4 regions of the Afipia sp. GW823-FHT06G09 genome follow, and region 3 is predicted to be linked to each of the others. Evidence: predicted binding sites of a transcription regulator. Region 3 holds the regulator's gene; each other region holds the start of a gene.

Region 1 (7,057 bases), on a different contig from region 3:
GTTCGGTGGCGAGTTCGACAGCACGGCGGATCATGCCGTTCTGCGGGTCGAACCCCGCCTGCCGGATCTGCATGTCGCTGACACCGTCGCCCCAGCTTCCCCAGACCGTATCGGCGAGCGCTGCGGTGACATCCTCCGTCAATCCCAGCGCCTTGCCGACGTCGCGAATGGCGCTACGCGGCCGATAGTGGATGACGGTGGCGACAATCGCCGCGCGGTGGCGGCCATAGCGCCGGTAGATATACTGCATCACCTCTTCGCGCCGCGAATGTTCGAAGTCGACATCGATATCCGGCGGCTCAAGGCGCTCTTCGGAGATGAAGCGTTCGAACAGCACATCGGTTGCGGCGGGATTCACCGAGGTAATGCCGAGCACATAGCAGACAGCCGAATTCGCCGCCGAGCCTCGCCCCTGACAGAGGATATTCTGACCGCGCGCGTAATGCACGATGTCGTGCACGGTGAGAAAATAGTGCGCATATCCCAGCTTCTCGATCAGACGCAGTTCCTTATTGAGAGTCCCCTCCAGTTTTTCATCGATTCCGCCGGGGAAATATCTCGCCACACCCGCCCACGTCAGGTCTTCTAGGTGCCCTTGCGCCGTCTTGCCCGGCGGCACGGGTTCGTCGGGATAGCGATACTTCAGTTCATCCAGCGTGAATGTGATGCGGTCGGCGAAACGCATGGTTTCTGCAATCGCCTCCGGCAGATCGCGAAACATCCGCGCCATCTCGAAGCCCGGCTTCAGATGCCGCTCGGCATTGGCCTGAAGTTTTTTCCCGGCGGCATGGATCGTGGTTTTTTCCAGAATGCAGGTCAGAACGTCCTGCAGCGAACGTCGCGCGGGATGGTGGTAAAGTACCTCATTGGTCGCCAGCAGCGGCACGCGGGCGGTGGAAGCAACACGTTGCAGTTTCGCCAGACGCCGTGTGTCGTCGCCGCGATACAGCAGGCTTGCCGCGAGCCATATGCCTTTTGCTCCGGCACGGCTTCGCTGCAACCGGTCGAGCACTTTCAATACCGCTGCCGATTCGAAGCGATGCGGCAGCGACAGGACGAGCAATTGCCCTTCTGCAAAATCCAGCAGATCATCGAAGGTGAGATGACACTCGCCCTTCTCTGCTCTGAGCTTGCCGCGCGTCAGCGACTGGCACAGCCGGCCGTAGGCGGCGCGGTCGCGCGGATAGACCAGAATATCCGGCGTCCCATCCATGAAGACGAGGCGCGATCCGATCAGCAGCCTGGGCTTGAATTTGACATCGGGATTCTCGAGTTCCTTGTAAGCGCGCACCACGCCGGCCAATGTGTTGCGGTCAGCAATTCCAATGACCGGCAGAAGAAAACCGCTGGCCTGATGCACATATTCCTGCGGCTGCGAACCGCCGCGCAGGAACGAGAAATTCGTCGTGATTCCGATTTCCGCATAGTCGGTGGCTTTCATGCGAACAGCCCATGCACGAACCATTTGGGAGGAACGGGTTCGTCCTTTTCAGATACAGGTTCGTTGTAGAGGCCATCGCGGTAAATCCAGAAGCGCATCCCCTCCGCATCCTCGACACGGAAATAATCACGCGTCAGCGCTTCATCCTTGTGTCTCCACCATTCCATGGCGATGCGCTCGGGTCCCTCTACCCGCACCACGGCATGGGTCGCGCGCCGCCATGTAAACCGGGGTGGAGGTCCGTCAGGAACTGCGGCAGCAGTCACCTTGATTTCTTCCGGCCTCTCGAACAGCCGCAGCGGGCGCAGCGGCGGCTCGGCTTCGACACGCGCGGGCCAGTCTGCAATTGCGGCGGCGGCGAGATATTGCTGCGCAGGCGCGGCGATTGCTGCGCGCTCGGGAATGTGCGTGTCCTGCGGCAGATGCACCACGACACGCTTGCCGCCGATGCGTGCGGCAATGCGGTCGACCAGCGCCACCACCTCGTCATTGTCACGGGTTCGGGTATCGAAATCGCGCTGCTCCTGCACCACGATCTCGACGCGGCTGGCTGATAACCGGATCAGATCGAACCCGAAGCCGGGATCGAGCGGATCGGCCAGCGCATCGAGCCGTTCGCGAAACAGACGATCGACGACATTGACCCTGGTGACCGGCTGTCCGGTCTCCACCGTGATCGTGCGCACCGCGCCGTCGGTGCGAAAGAAACTCGCCTCCAGCCGCCGCGCACCCTTGCCCTGCTTGTCCATGGCGGCGACCAGCATTTGCGCCAGACCCGAAAGGATTGCCGCGATCACGTTTCCGGTCGCGACCGGTTCGGCGAAGCGCTTCTCCACCATGAAATCCGGCAGCGGCTTGCGGGGCGAAATCGGCGCATCGGCCTGCCCCAACGCCTGCTGCAACAAATTCACGAATGCCGCGCCGAAGCGTGCGGCAAGTTCATGCGGCGCGCGCGCCGCGACATCGCCGATCGTTTTCAGGCCGGCGCGGCGCAAGCCTCGCGTGATCGCATCGTCAGCGCCGAGCGCGAACACCGGGAGTGGATTGACGGCACGCGCCTCCTCTCCATCGGGCACGATACAGCTTCGCGCCGCCCGCGCCACGGTACGTGCACAAACGGGCGTGCCGGCAATCGCCGCGTTCACGATAAAGCCTTGCCGGGCCAGCGATGCGCAAACGCTGCGCAACATCGCGGCCTCGCCCCCGAACAGATGCGCGCAACCGCTGATATCGAGCAGCAACCCATGAGGCGGATCGAGCGCGACCAGCGGCGTGAAGCGGTCACACCAGTCGGCGATGGCTTCCAGCAGATTTGCATCCGCGGCCTCATCCGCGTCGAACACCTGCACATCGGGACAAACCGCGCGCGCATTCGCCAGCGGCAGTCCGGCTTCAAGGCCGGATGTCACGGCTGCGTCGTTCAGCGCCGTAATTTGCAGCGCGTTGTTCAGCCTGGAGACGACGACACACGGGCGCGCATCATCCGGCGCGGCGTCTTGCCCCGAAAGCTGGCGCTTCAATCGATCGGTCGGCAGGCGCGGCAGCCACAGGCTGAGAATGCGCCGCCGATTCACGGAAGAGGCCTTCATCGCATTTCCACTCCATGATCCATTGTCCGGTCTCGCCGTGACGATTGCGAACAAGCCGTGCGTCCAGCGTCGGCGCGCCCCACGCTTCCGTCGCAGGTGATGACGGTGCAGCACGCACCACCCATCGCGTTTCCGCCGTGCTGGCGGACGGTGTGGCGGCCGTGCGCAGCACAAGGCACGTGACATTCGAGGCACGCGCGGCCAGCGTGAGCCTGCGGCTCGCGACCAGATCGAGCGCACGCACCTCGCCCCAGACATCCAGCACCACCGCGCCGAGCGCATCGCAGGCGATCGCATCGCTCGCCGCGCGCAGTGCCGTCTCGGCATCTGCGGCCCGCACTGTCACCAGCAGACGCGGATCGAGCCCGAGTTCATTGAGGCCGCTCAGCGACAGCGCGCCGGATTCACGTTCCATGAAGTCCTGCCGGACCAACACCAGCGGCCGCCGCCCGGCCAGACGATGCGCAAGACCTGCGATAAAACCCGTCGCCGCCGCGCCATGGCGCCCACCCTCGGCGAACACCTCATGCAATGCGCCGCGCACCAGCCCGCCCTGCAACACGGCATCGGCGCCCGTATGGCCCATCGCCACGCGCACAAGCCCACCGGCCTCGCCCTCAAGGCGGCCGATGGTCCCCCGCAGGGACGCAAGCGTGTTCATGCGTGCGCCGGTCATGCGCCGCTCCTGGAATTTCTGGCCCGCCGTCCGAAGTGACTGAACGAATGACGGACTTACTTGTTCATGATATGTTCTAATATAAAGCTAAGAGCGAACGGAGAGTCAACCGGACTTTGGGACGGCCTCTTTCTTTAACGAAAACAATGAGATTTGATCCATGGACGTTCAGCGCAAACTCGAGATCCTGGCGGACGCTGCCAAATACGATGCTTCCTGCGCTTCCAGCGGGACGGAAACGCGCGACAGCCGCAACGGCAAGAGCATGGGCTCGACCGATGCCGGTATGGGCATCTGCCATTCCTATGCGCCGGATGGCCGCTGCATTTCGCTGCTGAAAATCCTGCTGACCAACGCCTGCAACTACGATTGCCTCTATTGCATCAACCGCGCGTCCTCGAATGTTCAGCGCGCGCGCTTCACCGTGGAGGAAGCCGTCAAGCTGACACTCGATTTCTACCGGCGCAATTATATCGAAGGACTGTTTCTCTCCTCAGGCATCATTCGCAGTCCGAACTACACCATGGAGCAGGTGGTCCGCGTCGCGCGCAGCCTGCGCGAAGATCATCATTTCCGCGGCTACATCCACCTGAAGACAATCCCTGAAGCCGATGACGCGCTGATCGCCGAGGCCGGGAAATATGCCGACCGCCTCAGCATCAACATCGAAGTGCCGACGGAGAGCAGTCTCTCGAAACTCGCGCCGGAAAAAGACGTACGCGCCATCCGGCGAACCATGGGCCGGCTCCGGCTCAGGCTCGATGAAGCGCAAGAAACAAAGAAGGACAAACGAGCGCCGCGCTTCGCGCCCGCTGGTCAAAGCACACAGATGATCGTGGGCGCTGATACCTCGAACGATCAAACCATTCTGGAAACCAGCGCCAATCTCTACGGCTCCTATAAACTCAAGCGCGTCTATTATTCGGCATTCAGTCCAATTCCCGATGCCAGCCGCAGCCTTCCCTTGCAGGCGCCGCCGCTGATACGCGAGCATCGGCTGTATCAGGCCGACTGGCTGCTGCGGTTTTACGGGTTCGATCTCGGCGAGATCACCGATCCGCTCGAAGGCGGCATGCTGCCTCTCGACATCGACCCGAAACTTGCGTGGGCTTTACGCCATCGCGAACGCTTTCCGCTCGACGTCAATCGCGCCAGCCGCGAGGATTTGCTGCGTGTTCCCGGCTTCGGCGTGAAAACCGTTGATCGCATTATTTCCGCGCGCCGCGTCACCAACCTGTGCAGCGCCGATCTCGCACGCCTGCGCGTTCCTCGGAACAAGGTGCTGCCCTTTATCGTTCTTCCTGACCACAAGCCGCCAGCGCAACTCCTCGACAGCAACCGTCTGCTGCAATTGTTCCGTCCGCCGGCAACGCAAATGGGATTCGGATTTTAGATTGCACGTCATCAGCCTCGACAACGAAACGGACTTCGACGGGTGGCGCAATGCTGCGCGGACCCTCGCATCGAACGGCATCGCGCCGAACGATGTGACATGGACCGTGGCAGGGGGAGACGCGGGCCTGTTCGCGCCTTCCGCGATCCCCGTCTTCGATACGGAACAGTCATTCAACGTGCCCGCTGCTTTCGTGCAACTCGCAAAAACCGCGATCCTCAATCGTAATCCGGAGCGCTTTGCGTTGCTGTATGGCCTGCTTTGGCGATTGCGGACGCACCCGCGCCTGATGGGTGCGGCAACCGATGCCGATGTTGTCCGGGTGCAGTCCCTTGCGAAAGAGGTTCGCCGCGACGAGCACAAGATGCATGCCTTCGTCCGGTTTCGCGAATTCGGCCGGGGCAACGATTTTCGCTTCGTCGCATGGTTCGAGCCCAACCATCATATCGTGGAACTGGCTGCACCATTCTTCGAGCGCCGTTTCGCCGATATGGCGTGGTCGATTCTCACACCGGATCGCTGCGCGCACTGGGACGGGTGCAAGACGATCTTCACACCTGGCGCGGTGAAATCAGACGCGCCCTCCAGTGATCCGCTCGAAGACATCTGGCGCACCTACTACGCAAACATCTTCAATCCCGCACGGCTCAAGATCAAAGCCATGCAAGCGGAAATGCCTAAGAAATACTGGCGGAACCTTCCCGAGGCCCCGCTGATTGATACGTTAATTGCAAAAGCCGGACTCATGACGCAGGCCATGATCGACAGCGAGGCTTCAGTGCCGCGCGCATCGCAGCAACGGAGGGATAAACCGATGAAATCACCATCGGTCCATACAAAGCCCGGCAGCCTCGCTACAATCCGCGCCGAAGCCGCCAGTTGCCGTGCCTGTCATCTCTGGAAGGATGCGACCCAGACCGTGTTCGGCGAAGGCTCGGAAAATGCGCCAATCATGCTGGTCGGCGAACAACCCGGCGACAAAGAAGACCTTGCCGGCAAGCCGTTCGTCGGCCCCGCCGGACAGGTCCTCAACCGCGCACTGGAGGAAGCCGGACTCGACAGGGACAAGGTGTATGTCACCAACGCGGTGAAACATTTCAAATTCGTGCCGCGCGGAAAAATCCGCCTGCATCAGAAACCGAATACACCTGAAATCAAAGCCTGCCGGCCATGGTACGAGCGCGAACTCGCGTCGATTAAACCTGCCCTGGTGGTCGCGATGGGCGCAACGGCCGCGCAAAGCGTGTTCGGCAAAATGACGCCGATCGGCAAGAATCGCGGACGCCTGATTGATCTCAATGAAGCCGGAGCCGAGAGGAAGGTGCTGGTCACAGTTCACCCGTCCTATCTGCTGCGGCTGCCTGACGAAGACGCCAAAGCGCGCGAGTATGCCAACTTCGTGAAAGACCTGAAGCTTGCAGCCTCGTTCCTACACAAGCTGAAGGCGGCGTAAACCCCTCTCCCCGCAAGCGGAGAGAGGGAAAAATAGATCACGCAGCAAGCGCTTCGGAATTCACAGCACCTTCAGCGAGCGCCGTGAGGTCCTTATCAGTCTTACGTTCCTGCTGGAGCGTTTCGTCCAACAATTTCACGGCTTCGTTCATGCCAAGCTGGGTAGCCCAGGCTTTGAGCGTGCCGTAACGCGACATTTCATAATGTTCCACTGCCTGCGCGGCTGCCAGCAATCCGGCATCGAGCGCTTCGGTGCCTTTGTATTCGTCCATGATCTCCTTGCCCTCGTCGAGGATTCCCATGATCGCATCACAGGTTTTGGCCTTCGCGGGCTTGTCGATCAGCTTGAACACCTGCTCGAGGCGATCGACCTGGCCTTCGGTTTCGCCATGATGTTTCTTGAATGCGGCGCTCAGGTCTGCCGACTGAGCTGCCTTGGCCATCTTCGGCAATGCCTTTAAAATCTGCTTCTCCGCGAAGTAGATGTCCTTGAGCGTGTCATGAAA
Region 2 (7,057 bases), 1.3 Mb from region 3:
TTCAGGAAACCTTCCGGCCCCGCGACGATCATCGCGCCGACCGCATTGGTGCCCTGGATGTGGCTGTTGTCATAGACCTCGATCCGCTTCGGCACGCGCGGAAGACCAAGCGCCGTCGACAGCCCTTCCAGCAGCCGCGTCTGCGTCGCAGTATCGGCGAGCTTGCGGCCGAGCGCTTCGCGCGCATTGGTCAGCGCGTGCCCGACAAGTTCTTTTTTCTCGCCACGCTGCGGCGTTGAAACCTCCACCCTGGACCCCGCCTTGACGCTGAGCGCCTCTGCCAGCAGTTCCTGATCCTCGACACGATGCGACAGCAGGATTAACTTCGGCGGCGGCTTGTCGTCGTAGAACTGCGCGAGGAACGAGCCGAGCACCTCGCCGGCATCGATCGATTTGTCGGCGCGCGGGAAGTAGGCGCGGTTGCCCCAGTTCTGGCCGGTGCGGAAGAAGAACACCTCGACGCAGGAATAGCCGCCTTCCTGATGGATCGCGAACACATCCGCTTCTTCCACGGTGCGCGGGTTGATGCCCTGCTGCGACTGGATCGCGGAGAGTGCGGCAAGACGGTCGCGATACAGCGCGGCGCGCTCGAATTCGAGTTCGTGCGACGCCTTCTCCATCTCGCCCGCAAGTTGCTGTTTCACCAGCCGCGAGCGGCCGGAAAGAAACTCATTCGCCTCGCGCACCAGTTCGGTGTAGCCGGGAAAATCGATCTCGCCCGTGCAGGGGCCGGAGCAGCGCTTGATCTGATACAGCAGACACGGCCGCGTACGGCTCTCGAAGAATGAATCGGTGCACGAGCGCACCAGAAACGCGCGCTGCAGCGCCGTGATGGTGCGGTTGACGGCGCCGACCGACGCGAACGGGCCGAAGTAACGGCCAGGCCGGGTCTGTGCGCCGCGATGCTTGACGATCTGCGGCGCCCAGTGATCGCCGGTAATGAGAATGTAGGGGAACGACTTGTCGTCGCGCAGCTGCACGTTGAAGCGCGGACGAAGCTGCTTGATGAGGTTGGCTTCCAGCAGCAGCGCTTCGGTCTCGGTCGCGGTGGAGACCATTTCCACATTGGCGGTCATCGCGATCATGCGCGCAATGCGCGCCACCTGACCTGTCGGGCGCGCATAGGACGCGAGCCGCTTCTTCACGCTCTTGGCCTTGCCGACATAGAGCACGTCGTTGGCCGCGTTGAGCATGCGATAGACGCCGGGCGAGGTCGGCGCGAGTTTCACCGCGCGCTCGATCGCCGCGCGTCCGATGGCGAGCGTGCCTTCCCCGGTGAATTCGGCGGAATCATCGACCGGTTCCGGAAGACGTGCTTCCTCATCTTCCTCGGCCGGGATCGAGGCCGGGTCGAGATCCTGTCCGCGCAGGCTCCGTGCGGAAGGTTCCTGCGGAAGCGCGTCCGGCACCGGCTGATCCGGTGGCTGCGTCGGGTCGGAGGTGTCGTGAATCATGGCCAGAACTTAAGGGCTGCGAGGTCATTCATCCAGCAGGGGCCCCCGCGCGGAGGAACCCGGTCCGGCTTCCGGCACGCGGGCGCCGCGGCCCGATTTGTAACACTTTCTTAAGGATGTGAATGGGGCGGCGGGCCACCTTAACGACCGCTTAACATAAAACTCTCGATAAATTTTATGCAGAAAAGACGGATTTCCGTAACCACGCGGAGCCGCTGCGCCTCGAAGGACTAACAACGGCCACGCCGACGTGCGCGTGAGGAGAGTTAAGATGAGCAAGAAGATTTTTGGCGCGATCATCGCCGCCGCAACATGCGTGAGTGCGTCCGCGCAGGCAGCAGACATGTACGGCCGCCGCCCGTATGCACAGCCCTATACGGTCGCGCAGCCGCTCGCCAACAGCTGGATCGGCCCCTATATCGGCGGCAATCTCGGCTATGGCTGGGGCGACGTGTCCAACAGCGGCGCGAAGCCATCTGGCGTGCTCGGTGGACTTCAGGCCGGTTACAACTGGCAGAACGGCGCGTGGGTGGCCGGCATCGAGGCCGACATTCAGCTCAATTCGTCGGACGATACATTCGCCGCCTGGAAATTCTCCAACCCCTGGTTCGGCACCGTGCGCGGCCGCGTGGGTTACGCGTTCAACAGCATCCTGCTTTACGGCACAGGCGGTCTCGCATTCGGCTCGCTGAAGGCACAGTTGCCGGGCGGCCTGTCGGAAACCAACACGTCAGCGGGCTGGACGGTCGGCGCTGGCGCTGAATTCGCGATCAATCAGAACTGGTCCGCCAAGGTCGAGTATCTCTATGTCGATCTGAGCGAGAAGAACTTCCTGATGACCGGTGTGTCGAACGGTTACCAGTTCAGCACGGTCCGTGTCGGCGTCAACTACCGCTTCTGATCGAAACCGCGTATCCGCGATCCATCATCCCGGGCCTTGCGCCCGGGATTTTTGTTTCGGCCATGACGTCCTGCAATATCAGGGCGAAATCACGAGATTGACCGCCTTCGGTCCCTTGCCCTTCTTGTCGGGCTCGACTTCAAACGTAATACGCTGTCCTTCGATCAGATCCTTCAAGCCCGCGCGCTCGACCGCAGTGATGTGCACGAACACATCGCGTCCGCCGTCGTCCGGTTTGATGAAACCGTATCCACGTTCAGCATTGAAGAACTTGACGACACCTATCATGGCCATCGGGAACCCCTCCCCGCATTGCACCTCCGGCGCGCAACGCGCGTCGGTCAGGCCCGGCATTCACTGCCGGAAAGCGGCGGCCTTGAAGAGCGCCTCCCAAAAACCGGAAACGCCCGGGGCCTCTCGTCATTCCGCCGCGGCCATTCGCGGGCGCGGAACGTAAAAGCCGACCTTCACGCCCGTAGCATAATACGGTTCCCGGCAAATTGGCCATGCCGCATTTGGGTTAATCGTGCGAACGAAATCACGGCATCTGACAGTCGCTGCGCGTGCAGTGCATCAGGCGCGTATCGTCTCGATCCGAAAGCGGCCCGCACCGCCGAGGCCCAGCGGCTTCTCGAGTTCGTGCAGGATCGACCTCAACTCCGCGGCGAGAGTCCATGGCGGATTGACGATCAGCAGGCCGGCGGACACAAGTCCCGAGTCCGGCGTCTGCGGTGCGACGCTGAATTCGACACGAAGACATCGCGCGTCGCTGCTGCCAGTGTTCGCCACGCGCGCCACATGTTCCGCCAGTGAGTCGGTCGCGCGGCGCTCTTTCACCGGATACCAGAGCATGTAGATGCCGGTCGGCCATTTGGCATACGCCGCACTGAAGCCGTCCGCCAGCCGCTTGAACTCGTCGCGGCTCTCGAACGGCGGATCGATCAGCACCAACCCGCGCCGCTCCTTCGGCGGCACGAACGCGGGCAATCCGGTCCAGCCGTCGAGATCGACCACGCGCGCCTGCTCGTCGCGGCGCAATGCGGAGATCAATTGCTTGCGTGCATTCGGCTCCAGTTCGCAGGCGACCAGACTGTCCTGCGGCCGCAGCAACGCGCGCGCGATCAGCGGCGATCCCGGATAGGCGGTGAGATCGCGCTGCGGATTGAACGCGCGGACGATGTCGAGATACGGCGCGACCAGCGTCATCACCGGTTCGGACAGACGCGCCTGCATCAGCCGCGCAATGCCGGTGCGCCACTCGCCGCCGCGCTCGGCCTCAGTGCTTGTCAGATCGTAAAGCCCCGCGCCGGCATGGGTGTCGATCACGCGAAATGCGGCGGGCTTTTCATGCAGATAGGTGAGGATGCGCGCCAGCACGATGTGCTTGATGACATCGGCGAAATTTCCGGCGTGGAATGCGTGACGGTAGTTCATGCGCGACAGTTACGACATCGCGCGATGAAAGTAACCTGTGCTTATCCCCCGCGCACCGGCGGCATCACCACCTTGTCGCGACGGCAGGACCGGCGGTCGATTTCCTCGCAGGCGCGGAACTGCAAATCCTTGCTCATGCAGATGCGCACTTCGTTGAGGCGCTTGCTGTCGCATTGCACGGCAATCGCCGAACTCGACAGGCCGGGATTGGCCTTGATGAAGGCGTCTTCGACGTCGCCGGGGCTGACCAGTTTGGTGTCGGACAATTCGAGATAGTCGGCGGGAATCTTCACCGCCGCGCGGGCCTTGCGGATGGTCTCGAAATAGGCGCGCGCCCCCAGCCCCGAACAGGTGCCGTGCTTGTCCCATTCGTTGTAGATCAGTCCCGGCGCCGGCATCAGATCGAGCATCGAGGTCATGACATTGCGATCGAGCCTCGGCGACGGCCGCTGGCAGTAATTCGGAAAGCCGCGATCATATTGCGGCCACAGCCCGTGCACGACAAAGGAAAACGGCCGTCCGGCGCACTGGGCCTGGATGCCACGTCCGGAATTGCCGCGCTCATGCGCGGCCTGACAGAACGACGGCGACCACGATAGCGAGAGCACATAGAAATCGAATTCACCGGGGGCGTTCTGGCGCTTGTCCTGCGCCGCCGCCGAGCCCGCGATCACGCCGGCGATCGCAAGGCCGAGCAGCGGAGCGATCAGGCGGCGGAGTGAAGGAAAGAAATCAGCGCGGAAAAAACCTAATGAAACACCCGTGGCCGACGAAACGGACCTGAAACCGGACATGGCAACGCCCCCTACTCTCACCGCATCCTCCGGCCAGCACCGGATTTTTACGTGCGGATGACCCTGCTCAAAGCCTAGTCAGGCCACAGGAACATTTCAAGAACAAAATCGCCTCGTCCACCGCGACGCGGACGAGGCGCTCCGATGATAATGGGATGATTCGCGAAGCTTACGGGCGCGCCGCCTTGCAGGAAGGGTTGTAGGCCCAGTTGCGGTCGAGACCGACCACACACCATTCGACGCCCGAGTCGAATCCGGCGAAGCCGCCGTCCTCGATGATCGAGTAGTGCACCTGACGCGCGCGACCGTCGTTCAGCATGGCGCTGGCGGTGCAGAAGCGGCGTGGAATGCTGTCATTTGCCCAGGCCCGGAAAGCAACCTCGTGGACGTTGGCGAAGCCAGTGATTTCAAGGGCGGAATTCCAGAACTTGCCCTCTTTTTCAGCGAACTGCTGGGTAATGGTGCCCAGCGCCTCGTTGCAGGGACGCATGTTCCCATCATAGCGCGGGCCGGACAGCCAGAAATTCCGCTCCAGCACATTGGCTGCCTCGGCGGCCGGGCTGAGCGCCATCAGGCCAGCCACGGTGCCAAGCGCCACGGCGAGAGTCAGTTTGCGAAGGGTCGAGAAAAGGTCGCGCATGGGAGCGGTCCACCGGAATCCGGGATGATGTTGTGCCGGAAGGTGCCGCGAAGCCACCAGCCGGTCAAGTGCAGCGCGGCAACACTTGGCCGCCAACCCCCGCCGAACCGCACGGCATTCTTTCCATGACAGCCCGACCACCTTATGGTGCGGACGAGATTCCATGGGAGACGACGATGCGGATAACAGGCAAGGCGATTCTGGCGACGGTCTTCGGAGCGCTCATGAGCGCGCAAGCCAGCGCCGCCTGGTTCGACATCGACACGGTGCCGCCCTTCAAGGGCAACGACACCGGCGGCATCATCGCCTATTCGCTCTACAAGGAAGGCGCGGACGTCAAGGCGATGGCCCTCAATCACTGCGCCAGCTACGGCAAGTCGGTGAAGCTGACCGGCGTCGACGCCCAGTACGGCGGCTACATTTCCTTCTCCTGCGTCTGGGTCCATCCGGGTCATCTCAACCGGCCGCTGCGCGTCGGCTACTAGGGCTCCATCAGGGAGACATCCATGATGCGAATGCTTCCGCTCTTTCGCATCATGGCACTGGCGATTTGCGGCAGCGGTCTTGCCGCCGTTCCGGCGTTCGCCGACCCGGTCGAAATGCCGAGCCGCAAGCCGGGACTCTGGGAACTGAAGCTGGACAAGGCCGGTGCCCAGACCATGCAACAATGCACCGACGCCACCACCGAAAAAGAGATGGCGGCGACCTTCGGGGCGATGGCGAAGGAAATGTGCTCCGGGCAGGACATGAAGAAGACCGCGACCGGCCTGGTCGTCGAGTCGACCTGCAAGATCGGCAACATGACGTCCGTCTCGCACACCGAGTTCAGCGGCGACTTCAACTCGGCCTACACGGTGACCACCACATCGAAGAACAGCGGTGGCCCGGCGGGCATGCCTGCCGAAACCACCAATGTGCTCGAAGCGAAATGGATCGGTGCCTGCAAGCCGGACCAGAAGCCCGGCGACATCCTGATGCCCGGCGGCGTGAAGATGAATATCAAGGACATGAAGGCGATGCGGCCGAAGCAGTGATTGCGTAAGGCCTTCTCTAAGCGCGTCGTCCCCGCGAAAGCGGGGACCCATACTCCCCGTCGTCGAATTTTATAAGAGACGCCGCCGTCTGCATCTCATCGGATGGCTCGGTGGTTATGGATACCCGCTTTCGCGGGGATGACGACCGAGGGTGTGTGGATTTCGTTACTTCCCGATCTTCCAGGGATCGTACTTTTCTTTCGAATCCGGAACGTTCTTCATCGCGGCCTTGGCGGCGGCTTCTTCGCGGGCCATGCGCTTCTGCGGATCCTCGCCCTTGGTCTGGGACCCTCCGCTCGTGTCGGGACGGCCCCTGCCCTGCGCATGGGCCTGCCCCGCAAACAACACAGCGGCTGCAACAGCAATCAGGACGAGGCGCATCGGATATCTCCGTAGGAGGCTGGCGGCCGGAAACTAGCTCCGTTCATGGGCCGAGAACAATCAGAAATGCTCAAGATCCGGCGCGGCGCCTGTCAGACGACGCCGAACCGCTTTTCAAAAGCCGCGACATTGATCGCGCCGCGCCGATGCGTCCCATCGCCGATCTTGCGGTCGCCATCCCAGGCCTCGACATCGAACAGCACACTCTTTGGATCGATCTGCCGGACACGTGACGTGACGCGCACGGTGCGTCCGATCGGCGTTGCGGCGAGGTGGCGGACATTCACCTCCATGCCGACGCTGACATGGCCTTCCGGCAGCAGGCGCGCGATGGAGGCGGTGCAGGCCTCCTCCATGTGCAGGATCATGACGGGAGTCGCATAGACCGGCGGCATGGTCGCCAGGAAATGCTGCACGGT
Region 3 (7,057 bases):
CTTCATCTCCAAGCCGTTCACCGAATACACGGCCGAGGACTTCAATTCGAAGATCGCGACCAATCTCGCCGGCTTCTTCCACATCACGCAGCAAGCCGCGGCAGAAATGCTGAAGCAGGGCTCCGGTCATATCGTCAGCATCACCACGAGCCTGACCGACAACGCGACCGCCATCGTGCCGACGGTGCTCGCCAACCTCACCAAGGGCGGCATCAATTCGGCGACCAAGGCGCTTGCCGTTGAATACGCAACCAAGGGCATTCGTGTGAACGCCGTGTCGCCCGGCATCATCAAGTCTCCGATGCACGCTCCGGAGACCCACGAGTTTCTTGCCGGCCTTCATCCGGTGAAGCGCATGGGCGAGATGCGCGATATCGTTGACGGGGTTCTGTACCTCGAATCCGCTGGCTTCGTGACCGGCGAAATCCTGCACGTCGACGGTGGCCAGAGCGCCGGTCACTAACGGAGGCTGTCATGCCGATTGTCACGATCCAGGTTACGCGCGAGGGATCCGGCCCCGGCCGGACCTCCGTCACGGCGGAAGAAAAGGCGCGTCTGATTGCCGGCGCGAGCCAGCTTCTGCTCGACGTCCTCCACAAGCCGCTTGAATCCACCTTCGTCGTTATCGAGGAGGTCGACACGGACAACTGGGGATGGGGCGGCCTGCCCGCGCTCGAATACCGAAAGCAGCGCGCCGCCAGCGGCAAATAACCGGGACGGAGGCCGCCATCACTTGGCGGCCTCTGTTTTTCGGCGGTTAAAATCGAACAGCGCATTCTGCATCCGTTCCGCTATCCAGCCTGGTCGCTTCCGCTAGCATTGTCTCGGCGATGCCGGAGCAACGCGATGGCGGGCGGGGGCGGCGAAGACCGAGAGAGATCCAAAGGCCGGGCGGGGCGCGCCATCGGCCGAGCTATTTCTTGGCCGCCCCGCAGTGCTGAGCCTGCCGCCGCCGGCTTCACGGAAAGCGCATCGTCATTCCTCATCGGAAAAGCCCGAAGCTGGATCACGGCGGAAGCCGGACCGGGCCGGTTGCTGCCCTGGGTGCCGGTCGCGTTCGGCGCGGGCATTGCGATCTATTTTGCGGCGGACCGCGAGCCCGTGGCACTGGTCGCCGCCGCGACGGCATTCGCGTTCTGTGTTGCGGCCTTCGTTGCGCGGCGCGGCCGCGTCTTTCCCCTTGTGGTGATTCTGGCCGCGTTATCAGCAGGATTTGCCGCAGCTACTCTGAAGACCGCGCGCGTCGCTCACGGTGTTCTCGCGCGTCCGATGTTCTCGGTGGCGCTGAAGGGGTTCGTTGAGACCCGTGACGAGCGCGAGCGCACGGACCGCTTCGTGCTGCGCGTCGAAGAGATGGACTCGCCGCGCGGCGGGATCAAGCTCGAACGCGTGCGGCTGTCGGTCAAAAAGGGGACAGCGCCGGCCGTCGGCAGCTTTGTCGAACTGAAGGCGCGATTGCTGCCGCCGCTCTCGCCGCTGCGTCCGGGAAGCTACGACTTCGGACGCGACATGTACTTCCAGGGCATCGGTGCGTCTGGCTTCGCGATGGGGGCGATCAAGACGGTTGATGCCCCACGCAGCGGCGGCGCATATCTGCGCTACGCTGCTACGATGCAGGGCATGCGCGACGCCATCGATGCGCGCATTCGCGGTGTGCTCAGTGGCGACAACCGCGCCATCGCGACGGCGCTGCTGACCGGGCGGCGTGACGCGATTTCCGCGCCGGTCAACGACGCGATGTTTGTTTCGGGACTCGGCCATGTGCTGTCGATCTCGGGCTATCACATGGCGGTGGTGGCGGGCGTGGTGTTTTTCGCGGTGCGCGCGCTGCTTGCGCTGTTTCCAGCACTCACTGTGACGTTCCCGATCAAGAAATGGTCGGCAGTTGCCGCGCTGATTGCCGCAGCATTTTATCTGCTGCTATCGGGCGCGGAGGTCGCCACCCAACGCTCGTTCTTCATGACGGCGGTGGTGCTGATCGCGGTGATGGTGGATCGCCGCGCGATTACGTTCCGTACGCTGGCGGTTGCGGCGATGATCGTGCTCTTGATCGCGCCGGAAGCACTCGTGCATCCGAGTTTCCAGATGTCGTTCGCGGCGACGCTGGGACTCGTGGCGTTGATCCAGATCGGCATGCCGAACCTGTTCGCATCGCCCGACAATTCGCAGGTTGCGCGTGCGGCGCTCTGGGGAGGGCGCGAGATCACGATGCTGGCGCTGGCGTCGCTGGTGGCCGGGTTCGCGACCATGCCGTACGCGGCGTTTCATTTTCATCGCGTGACGCCTTACGGCGTGTTGGCCAATCTCGCGGCGATGCCGGTGGTCTCGATACTGGTGATGCCCGCAGGGCTGCTCGGGTTGCTGGCGATGCCGTTCGGCTTCGACGGCGTGTTCTGGCGGCTAATGGATGTCGGCATCGGATGGATGGTGGCGGTGTCGCAATGGGTGGCAGCGCTGCCTGGCGCCATCGGCCAGATCGCGTCATTCGGTGCCGGCCCGCTGGCCGTGATGAGTGCGGGGATCATTGTACTCGGTCTGCTGCGGACGCCGCTGCGTTGGGCGGGTGCAGGGCTCATCGCATTCGCAACGGTCTGGGCACTGACGGCGCCGCAGCCGGATATTCTTGTGGCGGGAGACGGCCACACCGTTGCGGTGCGAGGGAAGGACGGCAGACTGCGCCTGATGCGCACCGGAAAGGACGTCTTCCTGTCGCGCGAGTGGCTCGCGGCCGACGCCGACATGCGCAAGGCTACCGATGTATCGCTCAGCGATGGCGTCTCGTGCGACACGTCCGGATGTGTGGTGCAGACAGCGGACGGCTCGACAGTTGCGCTGACACTGAAACCGGAAGCATTCGGGGACGACTGCGTGCGGGCCGCTGTGATCGTGACACTGCGTCAGCCGCCCGCCGACTGTGCGGCCATGGTGCTGGATCAGGAAATGCTGCGCAGGCGCGGCACACTCGCTCTGCGCAAAACCGCTGACGGCTACGCGATCAGCGCCAACCGCCGCGGGGTGGGCCGTCCATGGGCGCCCGCGACCCGCGATGATGGAGCAGATACACCCGCCGTACCGGCAAATCGCCCGGTGCAGCCTGTCGATGCTACGCCGGCGGAGAGCGATCTCCAGCCGGACGATTGATCTCGAGTCGAACTCAGTACTTGCGGACCAGGCCGATCAGCTTGCCCTGAATCCGCACGCGGTTGGGCGGCAGGATTCGGACTTCGTACGCTGCGTTGGCAGGCTCCAGGGCGATGGACGCACCGCGCCGCCGGAAGCGCTTCAGGGTGGCTTCTTCCTCGTCGATCAGCGCCACCACGATGTCGCCGGTGTCGGCGGTCTCGTTGCGCTGGATCAGCACGGTGTCGCCATCGAGAATACCAGCCTCCATCATGGAGTCGCCGCGCACTTCGAGGGCGTAGTGTTCGCCGGACCCGAGCATGTCGGGCGGCACGCTGATGGTGTGGCTGCGGGTCTGCAGCGCCTCGATTGGTGTACCGGCCGCGATCCGGCCCATGACCGGTACGGCGACAGGGAAGCTTGCATCTTCGTCGGGGCCGAGCGACGGCGCCGAGCGAACCTTGCCCAGGTTGCCCTCGATGACGCTGGGCGTGAAGCCGCGGCGTGCGCCGCCGGGGCTGGCACTCGTTTCGGGAAGCTTGATGACCTCTATGGCGCGGGCTCGGTTGGCGAGCCGCCGGATAAAGCCGCGCTCCTCGAGAGCAGTGATGAGCCGGTGGATACCGGACTTCGACCGCAGGTCCAGCGCATCCTTCATCTCATCGAAGGAGGGCGGAACACCAGCTTCCTTGAGCCGCTCGTTGATGAAGCGCAGAAGCTCATACTGTTTGCGTGTCAGCATCTGAATTGGTCCCCGATCCCAAGGATCTCAAGAATTCCCGTGTCTGATCCGAAGCTGCGCCTCTCTGGATCCCCACTGCGAAACAATGAAAAGGGACACTCAGGAGTTGCGAGTCACTCGAAACAAATCATGAACGAACACTATCTGTTCCATATGTGTTCCGCAACCCCTTAATTTCACGTCAACGCGCCGACAGCTTCTGCCGAAGCGCGCGCGTAGCGGCCCGGGGACTGCCCCACATGCCGGCTGAAGGCAGTGCTGAAGGTGCTTGCCGAGCCGTAGCCGACCCGCTCGGCGACTTCGCCAAGCCCGATGTCCTGACGGCGGAGCAGATCCTTGGCGACGGCCATGCGCCAGGCGAGCAGATACTCCATCGGCGGCAGACCCACGGTCCGCGTGAAGCGCTCGAAGAATGCCGAGCGCGACAGCGCGGCTTTCCCGGCCAGTTGCGCCATCGTCCACGGCCGCGCGAGATGACCGTGCATCTGCTGCATCGCCGGAGCGAGCCGCGGATCGGCCAGTCCGCGAAGCAGTCCGGGCGGCGCGCCATCAGCCGGCGCCAATCGAAGTGCTTCAATCAGGAGCACCTCCACGAGGCGCGTGAGCACGAGATCGCGGCCGGGTCTCTGCGCGCGCGATTCCTCTCCGACGAGTTGCACCAGCACGGAGAGCCGCTCGACCCCGCGCACGTGGATCAATCCCGGCAGCAGCGATACGAGCAGGGATGCGTTGGGGGAGTCGAAAACGAAATAGCCGCCAAGTAAACGTACATCCGGCCGCCCGCCGCGGGTGCCGTGGCGGACTTCGCCCACCGGGGAAAGCATCACCTTCGGGTCGATGCGTTCGGGCCGCACCGGCTCGAAACCGGACATGGTGAATCCAGGTGTCGCGGGCAGAAGCACGAAGTCGCCGGCTTCCAGCGTCAGGGCCGGGTGACCGTCGACCGCGAGGCGGCAGCTTCCCTCAAGTACGGCGCAGAAGCTGGGCTGGCCGAAGTCCGAATAGCGCACGCCCCAGCGTCCGGCACCGCTGATGCGTTTGGAGAACACCGTGCGCGGCTGAAGCAGGGCGATGACTTCGGAGAGGGGATCGGTCACATCCGGACGCTCGCAAAGGAAATATGGACTTTCCATTGTAGATCGTCCGGACAGCGTCCGCCATAGCAACCGTACCAAAATCATCGGGAAAGTGATCATGAAGACTATTCTTATTACGGGATGCTCGTCCGGCTATGGCCTCGAAACCGCCCGGCACTTTGATGCACAGGGCTGGAAGGTGATCGCCACCATGCGGACGCCGCGCGAAGACATATTGCCTCGCAACGATACGCTCCGCGTGTTGCCGCTCGACGTGACCAGACCGGAAAGCATTGCGGCTGTCATCGCAGCGAGCGGTCCCATCGACGTGCTGGTCAACAATGCCGGCATCGGACTTTTCGGCGCGTTCGAGGCGACGCCGATGACAACGGTGCGCGAGGTGTTCGAGACCAACACGTTCGGCATGATGGCGATGACGCAGGCGGTGCTGCCGCAGTTCCGCGCGCGAAAGTCGGGCGTGGTGGTGAACGTGACCTCGAGCGCCACGCTGGCGCCGATGCCGCTGGTCGCGGCGTACACCGCGAGCAAGACCGCCATCGAGGGATTTACCGGCTCGCTGGCGCATGAACTCGCCGCGTTCAGGGTGGGCGTAAAACTGGTCGAACCCGGTTATGGGCCGACCACGCGCTTCAGCAGCAATTCGGGAAACCGGATGGAGGGGTTGATCCCGCAAGCCTACGCGCCCTTTGCGCAGCAGGTCTTTGCCGCGTTCACGCAGCCGGCCGCGGTCACGACAGAATCCGATGTGGCGGAAGCGGTCTGGCGTGCCGCCAACGATGCGACCGGGCAACTGCGCTTTCCGGCGGGTGCCGACGCCGTGGCGCTGGCTCAGGCGAGATAGACAGCACAGCCGCCGGTTTGCGATGGATCGTGGATCGGCGCAGGTGGCTTTTTCTACGCGGGAAGCCGCAGGATCGTGCAGGGCGAGCCGGCGGCGGCTGCCGGAGCGAACGGCGGCCGGACGATCAGCGCATTCGCCTCGACCAGTTTTGCCACCAGCGAACTGTCCTGCGCGCCCACCGAGGTCGCGACGGGCACCCCGTCGCGGCCGGGCGCGACACGCGCGCGCAGATAGTCCTGCCGCTTGTCGTTCTCGGGCAGTTCGTGTCCCAGCACCGCATGTTCAAGCGGATGATCGACGCGCGTTCGCCCGGAGAGCGAACGGATCAGCGGCACCAGAAACAGGAAAGCGCAGACGTAGGACGACACCGGGTTGCCGGGTAGACCGAGCACGCGCATCGCTCCGAGCCGTCCGTTCATCATCGGCTTGCCGGGCCGCAGCGCGATTTTCCAGAAGGCCATGTCGAAGCCTTCGGCTGTCAGCGCGGCCTGAACCAGGTCGTGATCGCCGACCGAGGCGCCGCCGGTGGTGATGAGAATGTCCGCGCCGAGATCGCGCGCACGCTTGATTCCGTTCGAGGTTGAATCGAGCGTGTCGCGTGCGATGCCGAGATCAATCGGTTCGGCACCTTCGTTGCGCACGAGCGCGCTCAGCGCAAAGAAATTGCTGTAGACGATCTGTCCCGGGGCGGGTGTTGTGCCCGGCGCGACCAGCTCATCGCCGGTGGCAAGGATCGCGACCTTGGGACGGCGATGGACCGGCAAACGCGGATGGTTCATCCCCGCCGCCAGCGCGAGGGCGCGGTCGTTGAGCAGAGAACCGCGCGGCAACAGCACGTCGCCTTCGCGAAAATCGATGCCGGCGGGACGGATGTTCTTTCCCGCCGCGATGGCTTCGTTGACGATGACAAACTCGCCGTCGCGCGTGGTGTCTTCCTGAATGACCACGGCATCCACGCCACCGGGAATGACGCCACCGGTGAAGATCCGCGCCGCCTGTCCCGCACCGATCGTCTGATTGAAGGGCCGGCCTGCGGCGACTTCGCCGATTACCTTCAGCCGCGCGCCGGTCACTGCGTCGATGGCGCGTACCGCGTATCCATCCATTGCCGACATGGCGGCGGGGGGCTGGGTGCGAAGCGCCGCGACGTCGCGGGAGAGTGTGCGATGAAACGCTTCGCCGAGCGCAACCGTTTCTTCGGGAAGGGCGCTGGCGTCCTTGAGAACGGCGGCATAGGCCTCGGCGACCGGCATCAGC
Region 4 (7,057 bases), on a different contig from region 3:
GCCCGGCCCGAACACGGCCTGCGCCGTGATCGTCAAGCGCGTCGATGAGCGCACCCGCTCGAAGACCAGCATCAACGAACTGCTGCGGGACTAGATTAAAGGATAATTTTGAAGGGGGATTTGATGAAAGGAATTCGGAGGCTCGTTATTAAAACAGCAGAAGTGATGATGGTCATACTCGTCATTGTCACGATTCTGGCGGGTGGAATTGTTGGCGCAGCTTCGTTCGGTCCAACTCAAGGACCTGAACTCCGTTTAATTGGCTTCGGCCTCGGAGCACTTGCGGGCCTCATCTCCTCAGCAACTGTTGCATCCCTTTTCTTTCTTGTTCTTGAAATCGCTGAAAACACGCGTCGAATGCTGCGCTACTATGAACCTGATCTGGGTCGGTACTGAGTTTTGATGACTGACGCCCTCTCCATCGCCCGTGATCTGCTGCGCTGTCCCTCCGTGACGCCGGCAGACGCGGGCGCGCTCAGTGTAGTGGAGAAGCTGCTCGGCGATGCCGGGTTCGAGGTGCATCGCGTCACCTTCTCCGAACCCGGCGCGGCCGACATCGACAATCTCTACGCACGCATCGGCACGGAGGCACCGCACATCACCTTCGCAGGCCACACCGACGTGGTGCCCGCAGGCGATGAATCCAAGTGGACCCACGGCGCATTCGCCGGCGACGTCAAGGACGGCATGCTCTATGGCCGCGGCGCGGTGGACATGAAGGGCGGCATCGCTTGCTCTGTCGCCGCCACGCTTGAATACCTCGCCGCGAACGGCGGCAAACTCAAAGGCTCGATCTCGTTTCTGATCACCGGTGACGAGGAAGACATCGCCGTCAACGGCACCGTGAAGCTCCTGAAGTGGGCGGCGGAGCGCGGCGAAAAGTTCGATCACTGCGTGCTGGGTGAGCCCAGCAACGTCAACGAGATGGGCGATACCATCAAGATCGGACGGCGCGGTTCGCAATCCGGCACGATCATTGTCGACGGCGTGCAGGGTCATGTCGCCTATCCGCACCGCGCGTCCAATCCGGTGCCGGACATCGCGGCGCTGATCGCCGCATTGAGCGGCGATCCGCTCGACAAGGGCACCGAACACTTTCAGCCGTCGAACCTCGAGTTCACCTCGGTCGATGTCGGCAATCCGGCCTGGAACGTGATCCCGGCGCAGGCGCGGGCGCGCTTCAACATCCGCTACAACGATTGCCATACCCGCGAAGCCCTCCGCGCGCTGATCGAGGAGCGCGTGACCAAAGCGAGCGGCAACCGCATCAAGGCGCATGTGGTCTGGGAGCCGTCGAACGCCGACGTGTTCCGGACCAGGCCGGGACCGTTCACCGATCTCGTCGTCGCCGCTATCGAAGACATCACCGGCCGCAAGCCCGAGCTTAACACCGGCGGCGGCACCTCGGATGCACGCTTCATCACGCATTATTGCCCGGTGCTGGAATTCGGCCTTGTCGGCCAGACCATGCACCAGATCGACGAACGCACGCCGGTGTCCGATCTCGAAAAGCTCACGAAGATCTATCGCGGCGTGCTCGATCGCTATTTCGCATGAATGACCCGGACATGAGCGGACATATCGTTGTTCTTACCGCCATCGATACCGAACTGAACAAGGCGCGCGCGCCGGAAGGTGTCGAGGTGATCTACACCGGCGTCGGCAAGGTCAATGCGGCGAGCATCGCGACGCTGGCGGTGATGGCGTTACAACCGAAGCTGATCGTCAATTACGGTACCGCCGGCAAGATCGCGCATATCCATAACGGGCTTGTGGAAGTCGCGCACACGGTTCAGCGCGACATGGCGGCGATGCCGCTGGCGCCGCGCGGGCGCACGCCGTTCGCGCCGGAGATGGACCGGCTGTCGTCGGGCCACGGCAGCGTCGTCTGCGGCACCGGCGACAGCTTCGTGACCTCCGTCGATCCGTGGCTGGTCGAGAACAACATCGACATCGTCGACATGGAACTGTTCGCGATTGCCCATGTCTGCCAGCGCCACAACGTGCCGTGGCGGGCGTTCAAGTTCATCACCGACGCCGCCGATGAGAACGCCGCGGATCACTGGAACGAGAATGTCGCCGGTGGCGAAGATCTGTTCTGGGATGTGATGAAAGATATAGCGCAATAGTCGCTTCGTACCGTCATTGCGAGCGAAGCGAAGCAATTCATCTTCTCAGATGTGCCGACAAAGAGTGGATTGCTTCGTCGCTTCGCTCCTCGCAATGACGATTTACCGAGCTAATACTCCACCCGCACCAGATAGAGTCCGTCCGGCGGCGCAACAGGGCCGCAGGCCGTGCGGTCGCGCGCCTCGAGCGCATTACGTAAATCCTGTGCCGTCCAGCGCCCATGCCCCACCCAGACCAGCGAGCCGACCATTGAACGCACCTGGCTGTGCAGGAACGAGCGCGCCGAGGTCTTGATATTCACGTCATCGCCGTCACGCGTCACATCGAGTGCGTCCAGCGTCTTCTCCGGCGACTTCGCCTGACATTCGGTGTCGCGGAATGTCGTGAAGTCGTGCTTGCCGACCAGTACCTGCGCGGCTTCCTGCATCGCCGCGACATCGAGCGGCCGCGGCACGCGCCACGCGTGCCCTGCTTTCAGCGCGAGGTTCGCCCGGTGATTGACGATGCGGTAGATGTAGTGCCGCTTGGTCGCCGAGAACCGCGCATCGAAAGTTTCCGGTACGATCTCCGCCGACAGCACGCCGATCGGATGCGGGCGCAGATGGGCGTTCAGCGCATCGCGCACGCGATCGGCCCTGTAGTCCTTTGCCAGATCGATATGCGCCACCTGCCCGAGCGCATGGACACCGGCATCAGTGCGGCCTGCGCCGTTGACCCGCACATCCTGACCGGTCATCGCCTTCACGGCATCTTCCAGCGCGCCCTGCACCGAGGGGCCCTTGTCCTGATACTGCCACCCCCAGAAGGGAGCGCCGTCATATTCAATGAGGAGCTTGTAGCGGGGCATCAGTTCACGCGCGCCGGAGGCTTGAGGGGCGTGCCGTTGAGAAAGGCCTCGGCCTTCATCGGTGGCTTGCCGGCGCGCTGCAAGTCCAGAATACGGATCGCGCCGGCGCCGCAGGCAATGGTCAGGCGATCGTCGAGCACATCGCCCGGCGCACCGGAGCCCTTGGCCAGCTCGCACCGCAGCACCTTGATGCGCACCGGCTCGCCGTCGACGGCAATCTCGAACCACGCACCGGGAAACGGCGACAAGCCATGAATATGCCGCAGCACCTCGCGCGCTGATTTGGTCCAGTCGATCCGCGCCTCAGCCTTGTCGATTTTGGCGGCGTAGGTGACGCCCTCTTCGCTCTGCTTCGTGAATTGCAGGCCACCGCGCGACAGTCCGCCCATCGCCCGCACCATCAAATCCGCTCCGAGAGGCGCAAGCGCATCGTGCAAATCCTGCGCGGTCATGGCGTCAGTGATCGGCAGCCGCTCCGCCATCGCCACGTCACCGGTGTCGAGCCCAGCGTCCATCCTCATGACCATCACGCCGGACTCGGCATCGCCGGTCATGATCGCGCGCTGGATCGGCGCGGCGCCGCGCCAGCGCGGCAGCAACGACCCGTGCAGATTGAAACAGCCGAGCGGCACGGCATCCAGAATGTTCTGCGGCAGGATCATGCCGTAAGCCACGACAACAGCGGCATCGGCATTGTGCGAACGGAATTCTGCCTCCGCTTCCGGCGTCCGCAGCGTTTTCGGCGTCAGCACCGGAATGCCGAGTTGCCGCGCAGCCTGCTCCACCGGTGTCGCCTGCAGCTTCATGCCGCGGCCAGCCGGCTTCGGCGCGCGCGTATAGACCGCCGCAATCTCATGGCCGTGGTCCGCCAGCGCCAGCAGCGTCGGCACCGCGAAATCCGGCGTGCCCATGAAAATCAGACGAAGCGGCATGAGAAGCTCCGGCTTATTTCGCCGCGAGCTTAGCGGCCTTGGTGAACTTCTTCATCACGCGGTCGCGCTTGAGCTTGGAGAGATAGTCCACGAACAGCACACCGTTGAGGTGATCGATCTCGTGCTGGATGCAGGTGGCGTAAAGTCCCTCCGCATCTTCCTCGCGCATCACGCCTTCGATATCCATGAAGCGCACCCGCACCCGCGCCGGCCGCTCGACCTCCTCATAGTATTCGGGGATCGACAGGCAGCCTTCCTCGTAAACGGACATCTCGTCGGACGACGCCAGAATTTCCGGATTGATGAAGACGCGCGGTTCCTTTTCCCCCTCCTTCTTGGAGAGGTCCATGGTGATCAGGCGCAGCGGCACGGCGACCTGGATCGCGGCCAGGCCGATGCCGGGCGCGTCATACATGGTCTGGAACATGTCGTCGGCCAGCGCCCGGATCTCGGGCGTGATCTTTTCAACCGGCTTGGAGATCAGCCGCAGTTGCTTGTCGGGAAGGATGATGATGTCGCGATTGGCCATGGGCGCGATGTAATGGGAGCGCCAGCCGCGGTCAAACCCGTTGTGGGGTCAGGCGCTTGGCTGGAGGCAAATGCCGTTAACCGACGATTAACCATAAAAAACAAGACGTTATTAACCATAAAATGTTCCCTATTCGTTCGCGTCGAGCACCGAATCGGGTTACAAAGGGGGCATGAACGAGATTCTTTTCATGGCCGGCGATCTGCCGGTTCGCGTAGGCGATGCCCTCATCGCATTCGGCGTGCTTGCGCTGCTGCTGCTGCTGACCATCGCCATCGTCATCGCGCGCTCCGGCCGCAAGGGTGCTGAGGCGGCCATGGCGCAGGCAGTGCGCGCCGACGAGCTTGAAGAGCGGCTCGCGGAGGTCCTGCGCATGCAGAGCGAATCCACCGGCCGGGTCCATGAAATGGGGCAAGCGCTGGTGGGACGCCAGGCGGAGATGGCCCGCGCCGTCAACGAGCGGCTGGATTCGGTGACGCATCGCGTCGGCCAGTCCATGGAACAGACCACGCGCAACACCATGGACTCCTTGCGGGTGCTGCACGAGCGCCTCGGCATCATCGACAATGCGCACAAGAATCTCACCGACCTCACCTCTCAGGTGACGACCCTGCGCGACGTGCTCGCCAACAAGCAGTCACGCGGCGCGTTCGGTCAGGCGCGGATGGAAGCCATCGTGCAGGACGGTATGCCGAAAGACTCCTATGCCTTTCAGCACACGCTCTCGAACCGGACCCGCCCGGACTGCGTGATTTTCCTGCCCGATCAGCGCCCGCTGTGCGTCGATGCAAAATTTCCGCTGGAAGCCTTCACCGCGCTCCGCGATGCGCGCAGCGACGAGGAAAAGAAAGTCGCCACCCAGCGGCTGCGGCAGGACGTGATGAAGCACGTCAACGACATCGCCGAGAAGTATCTCATTCCCGGCGAGACGCAGGATACGGCGCTGATGTTCGTGCCCTCGGAATCGGTCTACGCTGAAATCCACGATGGCTTCGACGATGTGATCCAGAAGGCCTACCGGGCGCGGATCGTGCTGGTGTCGCCCTCGCTTTTGATGCTGGCGATCCAGGTGATGCAGCAGATCCTGAAAGACGCGCGGATGCGCGATGCCGCCGACCAGATCCGCACCGAAGTGATGCACATGTCGGACGATCTCGGCCGTCTGCGCGACCGCGTGCTCAAGCTGCAGAAAGATTTCGGCAACGTAAATGAAGACGTCCGCCAGATCCTGATTTCGGCGGAGAAGATCGAGAAGCGCGCCGGCCGCATCGAGGAACTGGATTTCAGCAAGAGCAGCGAGCCCGCCGACGCGCGCATCGTGACCGGCGGCAGCGATCTGTTCCCGGCCCACCCGCTCCGCAAATTGCAGGCGGGCGAATAATCGTCGCAATCGGGACTTACCCCACCCCGGCGCTTCGCGCCGACCCTCCCCACGGGGGAGGGAGAAGAAAGACTTTGTGCTCGCCACACCTCCTATCCCTCCCCTCGATGGGGAGGGTGGCTGACCAGGTCAGCCGGGTGGGGTGATCGGCCAAGAATCTGCTAACACCATCGCATGACAGCACCCGATAGCGCCGAACCAGTCTCAGCTCCCCGCGCCTCGTGGCGCGAGGCATTTGCAGTCTATCTGCAGAAGCGCGTGCTGATCGTGCTGTTCCTCGGCTTCTCGTCGGGACTGCCGCTGGCACTGTCCGGCTCCACGCTTCTGGTGTGGATGCGGGAGTCCGGCGTCGATCTCGGCACCATCGGCCTGTTCGCTTTGGTCGGCACGCCCTACACGCTGAAATTTCTCTGGGCGCCACTGGTGGACGCGCTGCATGTGCCGCTGCTGACGCGCCTGCTCGGGCGGCGGCGCGGCTGGCTGGTGTTCGCGCAACTGCTTTTGATCGGAGCGATCCTGCTGCTGGCGGTGACCGATCCGGCGCGCTCGCCATTCTATGTTGCGCTCGGTGCGCTGCTTGTCGCGGCCGCGTCGGCAACGCAGGATATCGTGGTCGATGCCTTTCGCGTCGAAAGCCTGCCGGAGAGCGAGCAGGCCGCCGGCATGGCTTCGTACGTCGCCGCCTACCGCGTCGGCATGCTGATCTCCACTGCCGGCGCGCTGTTTCTGGTCAGTGCATTCGAAGGCACCGGCCTGACCAAGCCGATCGCGTGGATGTGGGGCTACATCGCAATGGCCGCGATGGTGCTGATCGGGATGATCGCGGCGCTTGTCGCCACCGAACCCGAACAGTCGCGCCGCGCCGAAGCAGCAACCTCCGGTGAGAACGCGATCTCCCGCGTCGTCAGCGCCGCCGTCGGCGCATTTACCGAATTCCTGACCCGCAAGGACGTCTGGGCGGTGCTCGCCTTCGTGATCCTCTACAAGTTCACGGATTCATTTTCCGGCACCATGACCGCGCCGTTCGTGATCGATCTTGGATTCACGCGCAACGATTATGCCGCCATCGTCAAGGGCGTCGGGCTTGCCGCGACACTGGTCGGCGGCTTTGCCGGAGGCTTTCTCGCGCGCGCATGGTCGCTGGAAGCGTGTCTGTGGATCGGCGGCGTGCTGCAGGCGATTTCGAATCTCGCCTTCGCCTGGCTGGCCTTTGTCGGACACAATCAATGGGCGCTGGC

The links. Region 3 encodes LexA, which represses DNA repair genes until DNA is damaged. Its sites were predicted from a motif close to TGTTCNNNNTGTGTTCNG; they were not measured.
Region 1: AC1Q67_RS17215 (ImuA family protein) is a predicted target of LexA. The motif match lies at 3,768-3,785, and genes of this name have one in related genera.
Region 2: AC1Q67_RS06905 (ribonuclease T2 family protein) is a predicted target of LexA. The motif match lies at 4,671-4,688, and genes of this name have one in related genera.
Region 4: AC1Q67_RS08375 (DNA recombination protein RmuC) is a predicted target of LexA. The motif match lies at 4,562-4,579, and genes of this name have one in related genera.

Annotation. Positions count from the first base shown of each region.
Region 1 is NZ_JBXAHF010000004.1:77,245-84,301, reverse strand. It holds gene AC1Q67_RS17225 (error-prone DNA polymerase) at 1-1,441, opposite strand, end outside; gene AC1Q67_RS17220 (Y-family DNA polymerase) at 1,438-3,030, opposite strand; gene AC1Q67_RS17215 (ImuA family protein) at 2,921-3,706, opposite strand; gene AC1Q67_RS17210 (putative DNA modification/repair radical SAM protein) at 3,867-5,099, shown strand; gene AC1Q67_RS17205 (UdgX family uracil-DNA binding protein) at 5,101-6,552, shown strand; gene AC1Q67_RS17200 (YciE/YciF ferroxidase family protein) at 6,590-7,057, opposite strand, start outside.
Region 2 is NZ_JBXAHF010000001.1:1,392,690-1,399,746, forward strand. It holds gene uvrC (excinuclease ABC subunit UvrC) at 1-1,454, opposite strand, end outside; gene AC1Q67_RS06890 (outer membrane protein) at 1,726-2,355, shown strand; gene AC1Q67_RS06895 (cold-shock protein) at 2,434-2,649, opposite strand; gene AC1Q67_RS06900 (23S rRNA (adenine(2030)-N(6))-methyltransferase RlmJ) at 2,929-3,789, opposite strand; gene AC1Q67_RS06905 (ribonuclease T2 family protein) at 3,831-4,583, opposite strand; gene AC1Q67_RS06910 (hypothetical protein) at 4,753-5,223, opposite strand; gene AC1Q67_RS06915 (hypothetical protein) at 5,400-5,708, shown strand; gene AC1Q67_RS06920 (DUF3617 domain-containing protein) at 5,730-6,257, shown strand; gene AC1Q67_RS06925 (hypothetical protein) at 6,423-6,638, opposite strand; gene AC1Q67_RS06930 (thioesterase family protein) at 6,731-7,057, opposite strand, start outside.
Region 3 is NZ_JBXAHF010000001.1:75,119-82,175, reverse strand. It holds gene AC1Q67_RS00410 (SDR family NAD(P)-dependent oxidoreductase) at 1-463, shown strand, start outside; gene AC1Q67_RS00405 (tautomerase family protein) at 475-711, shown strand; gene AC1Q67_RS00400 (ComEC/Rec2 family competence protein) at 847-3,141, shown strand; gene lexA (transcriptional repressor LexA) at 3,155-3,862, opposite strand; gene AC1Q67_RS00390 (AraC family transcriptional regulator) at 4,039-4,959, opposite strand; gene AC1Q67_RS00385 (SDR family oxidoreductase) at 5,057-5,800, shown strand; gene AC1Q67_RS00380 (molybdopterin molybdotransferase MoeA) at 5,854-7,057, opposite strand, start outside.
Region 4 is NZ_JBXAHF010000002.1:151,113-158,169, forward strand. It holds gene dapD (2,3,4,5-tetrahydropyridine-2,6-dicarboxylate N-succinyltransferase) at 1-94, shown strand, start outside; gene AC1Q67_RS08345 (hypothetical protein) at 124-396, shown strand; gene dapE (succinyl-diaminopimelate desuccinylase) at 403-1,557, shown strand; gene AC1Q67_RS08355 (phosphorylase family protein) at 1,569-2,129, shown strand; gene truA (tRNA pseudouridine(38-40) synthase TruA) at 2,240-2,977, opposite strand; gene fmt (methionyl-tRNA formyltransferase) at 2,977-3,909, opposite strand; gene def (peptide deformylase) at 3,923-4,438, opposite strand; gene AC1Q67_RS08375 (DNA recombination protein RmuC) at 4,611-5,819, shown strand; gene AC1Q67_RS08380 (AmpG family muropeptide MFS transporter) at 5,994-7,057, shown strand, end outside.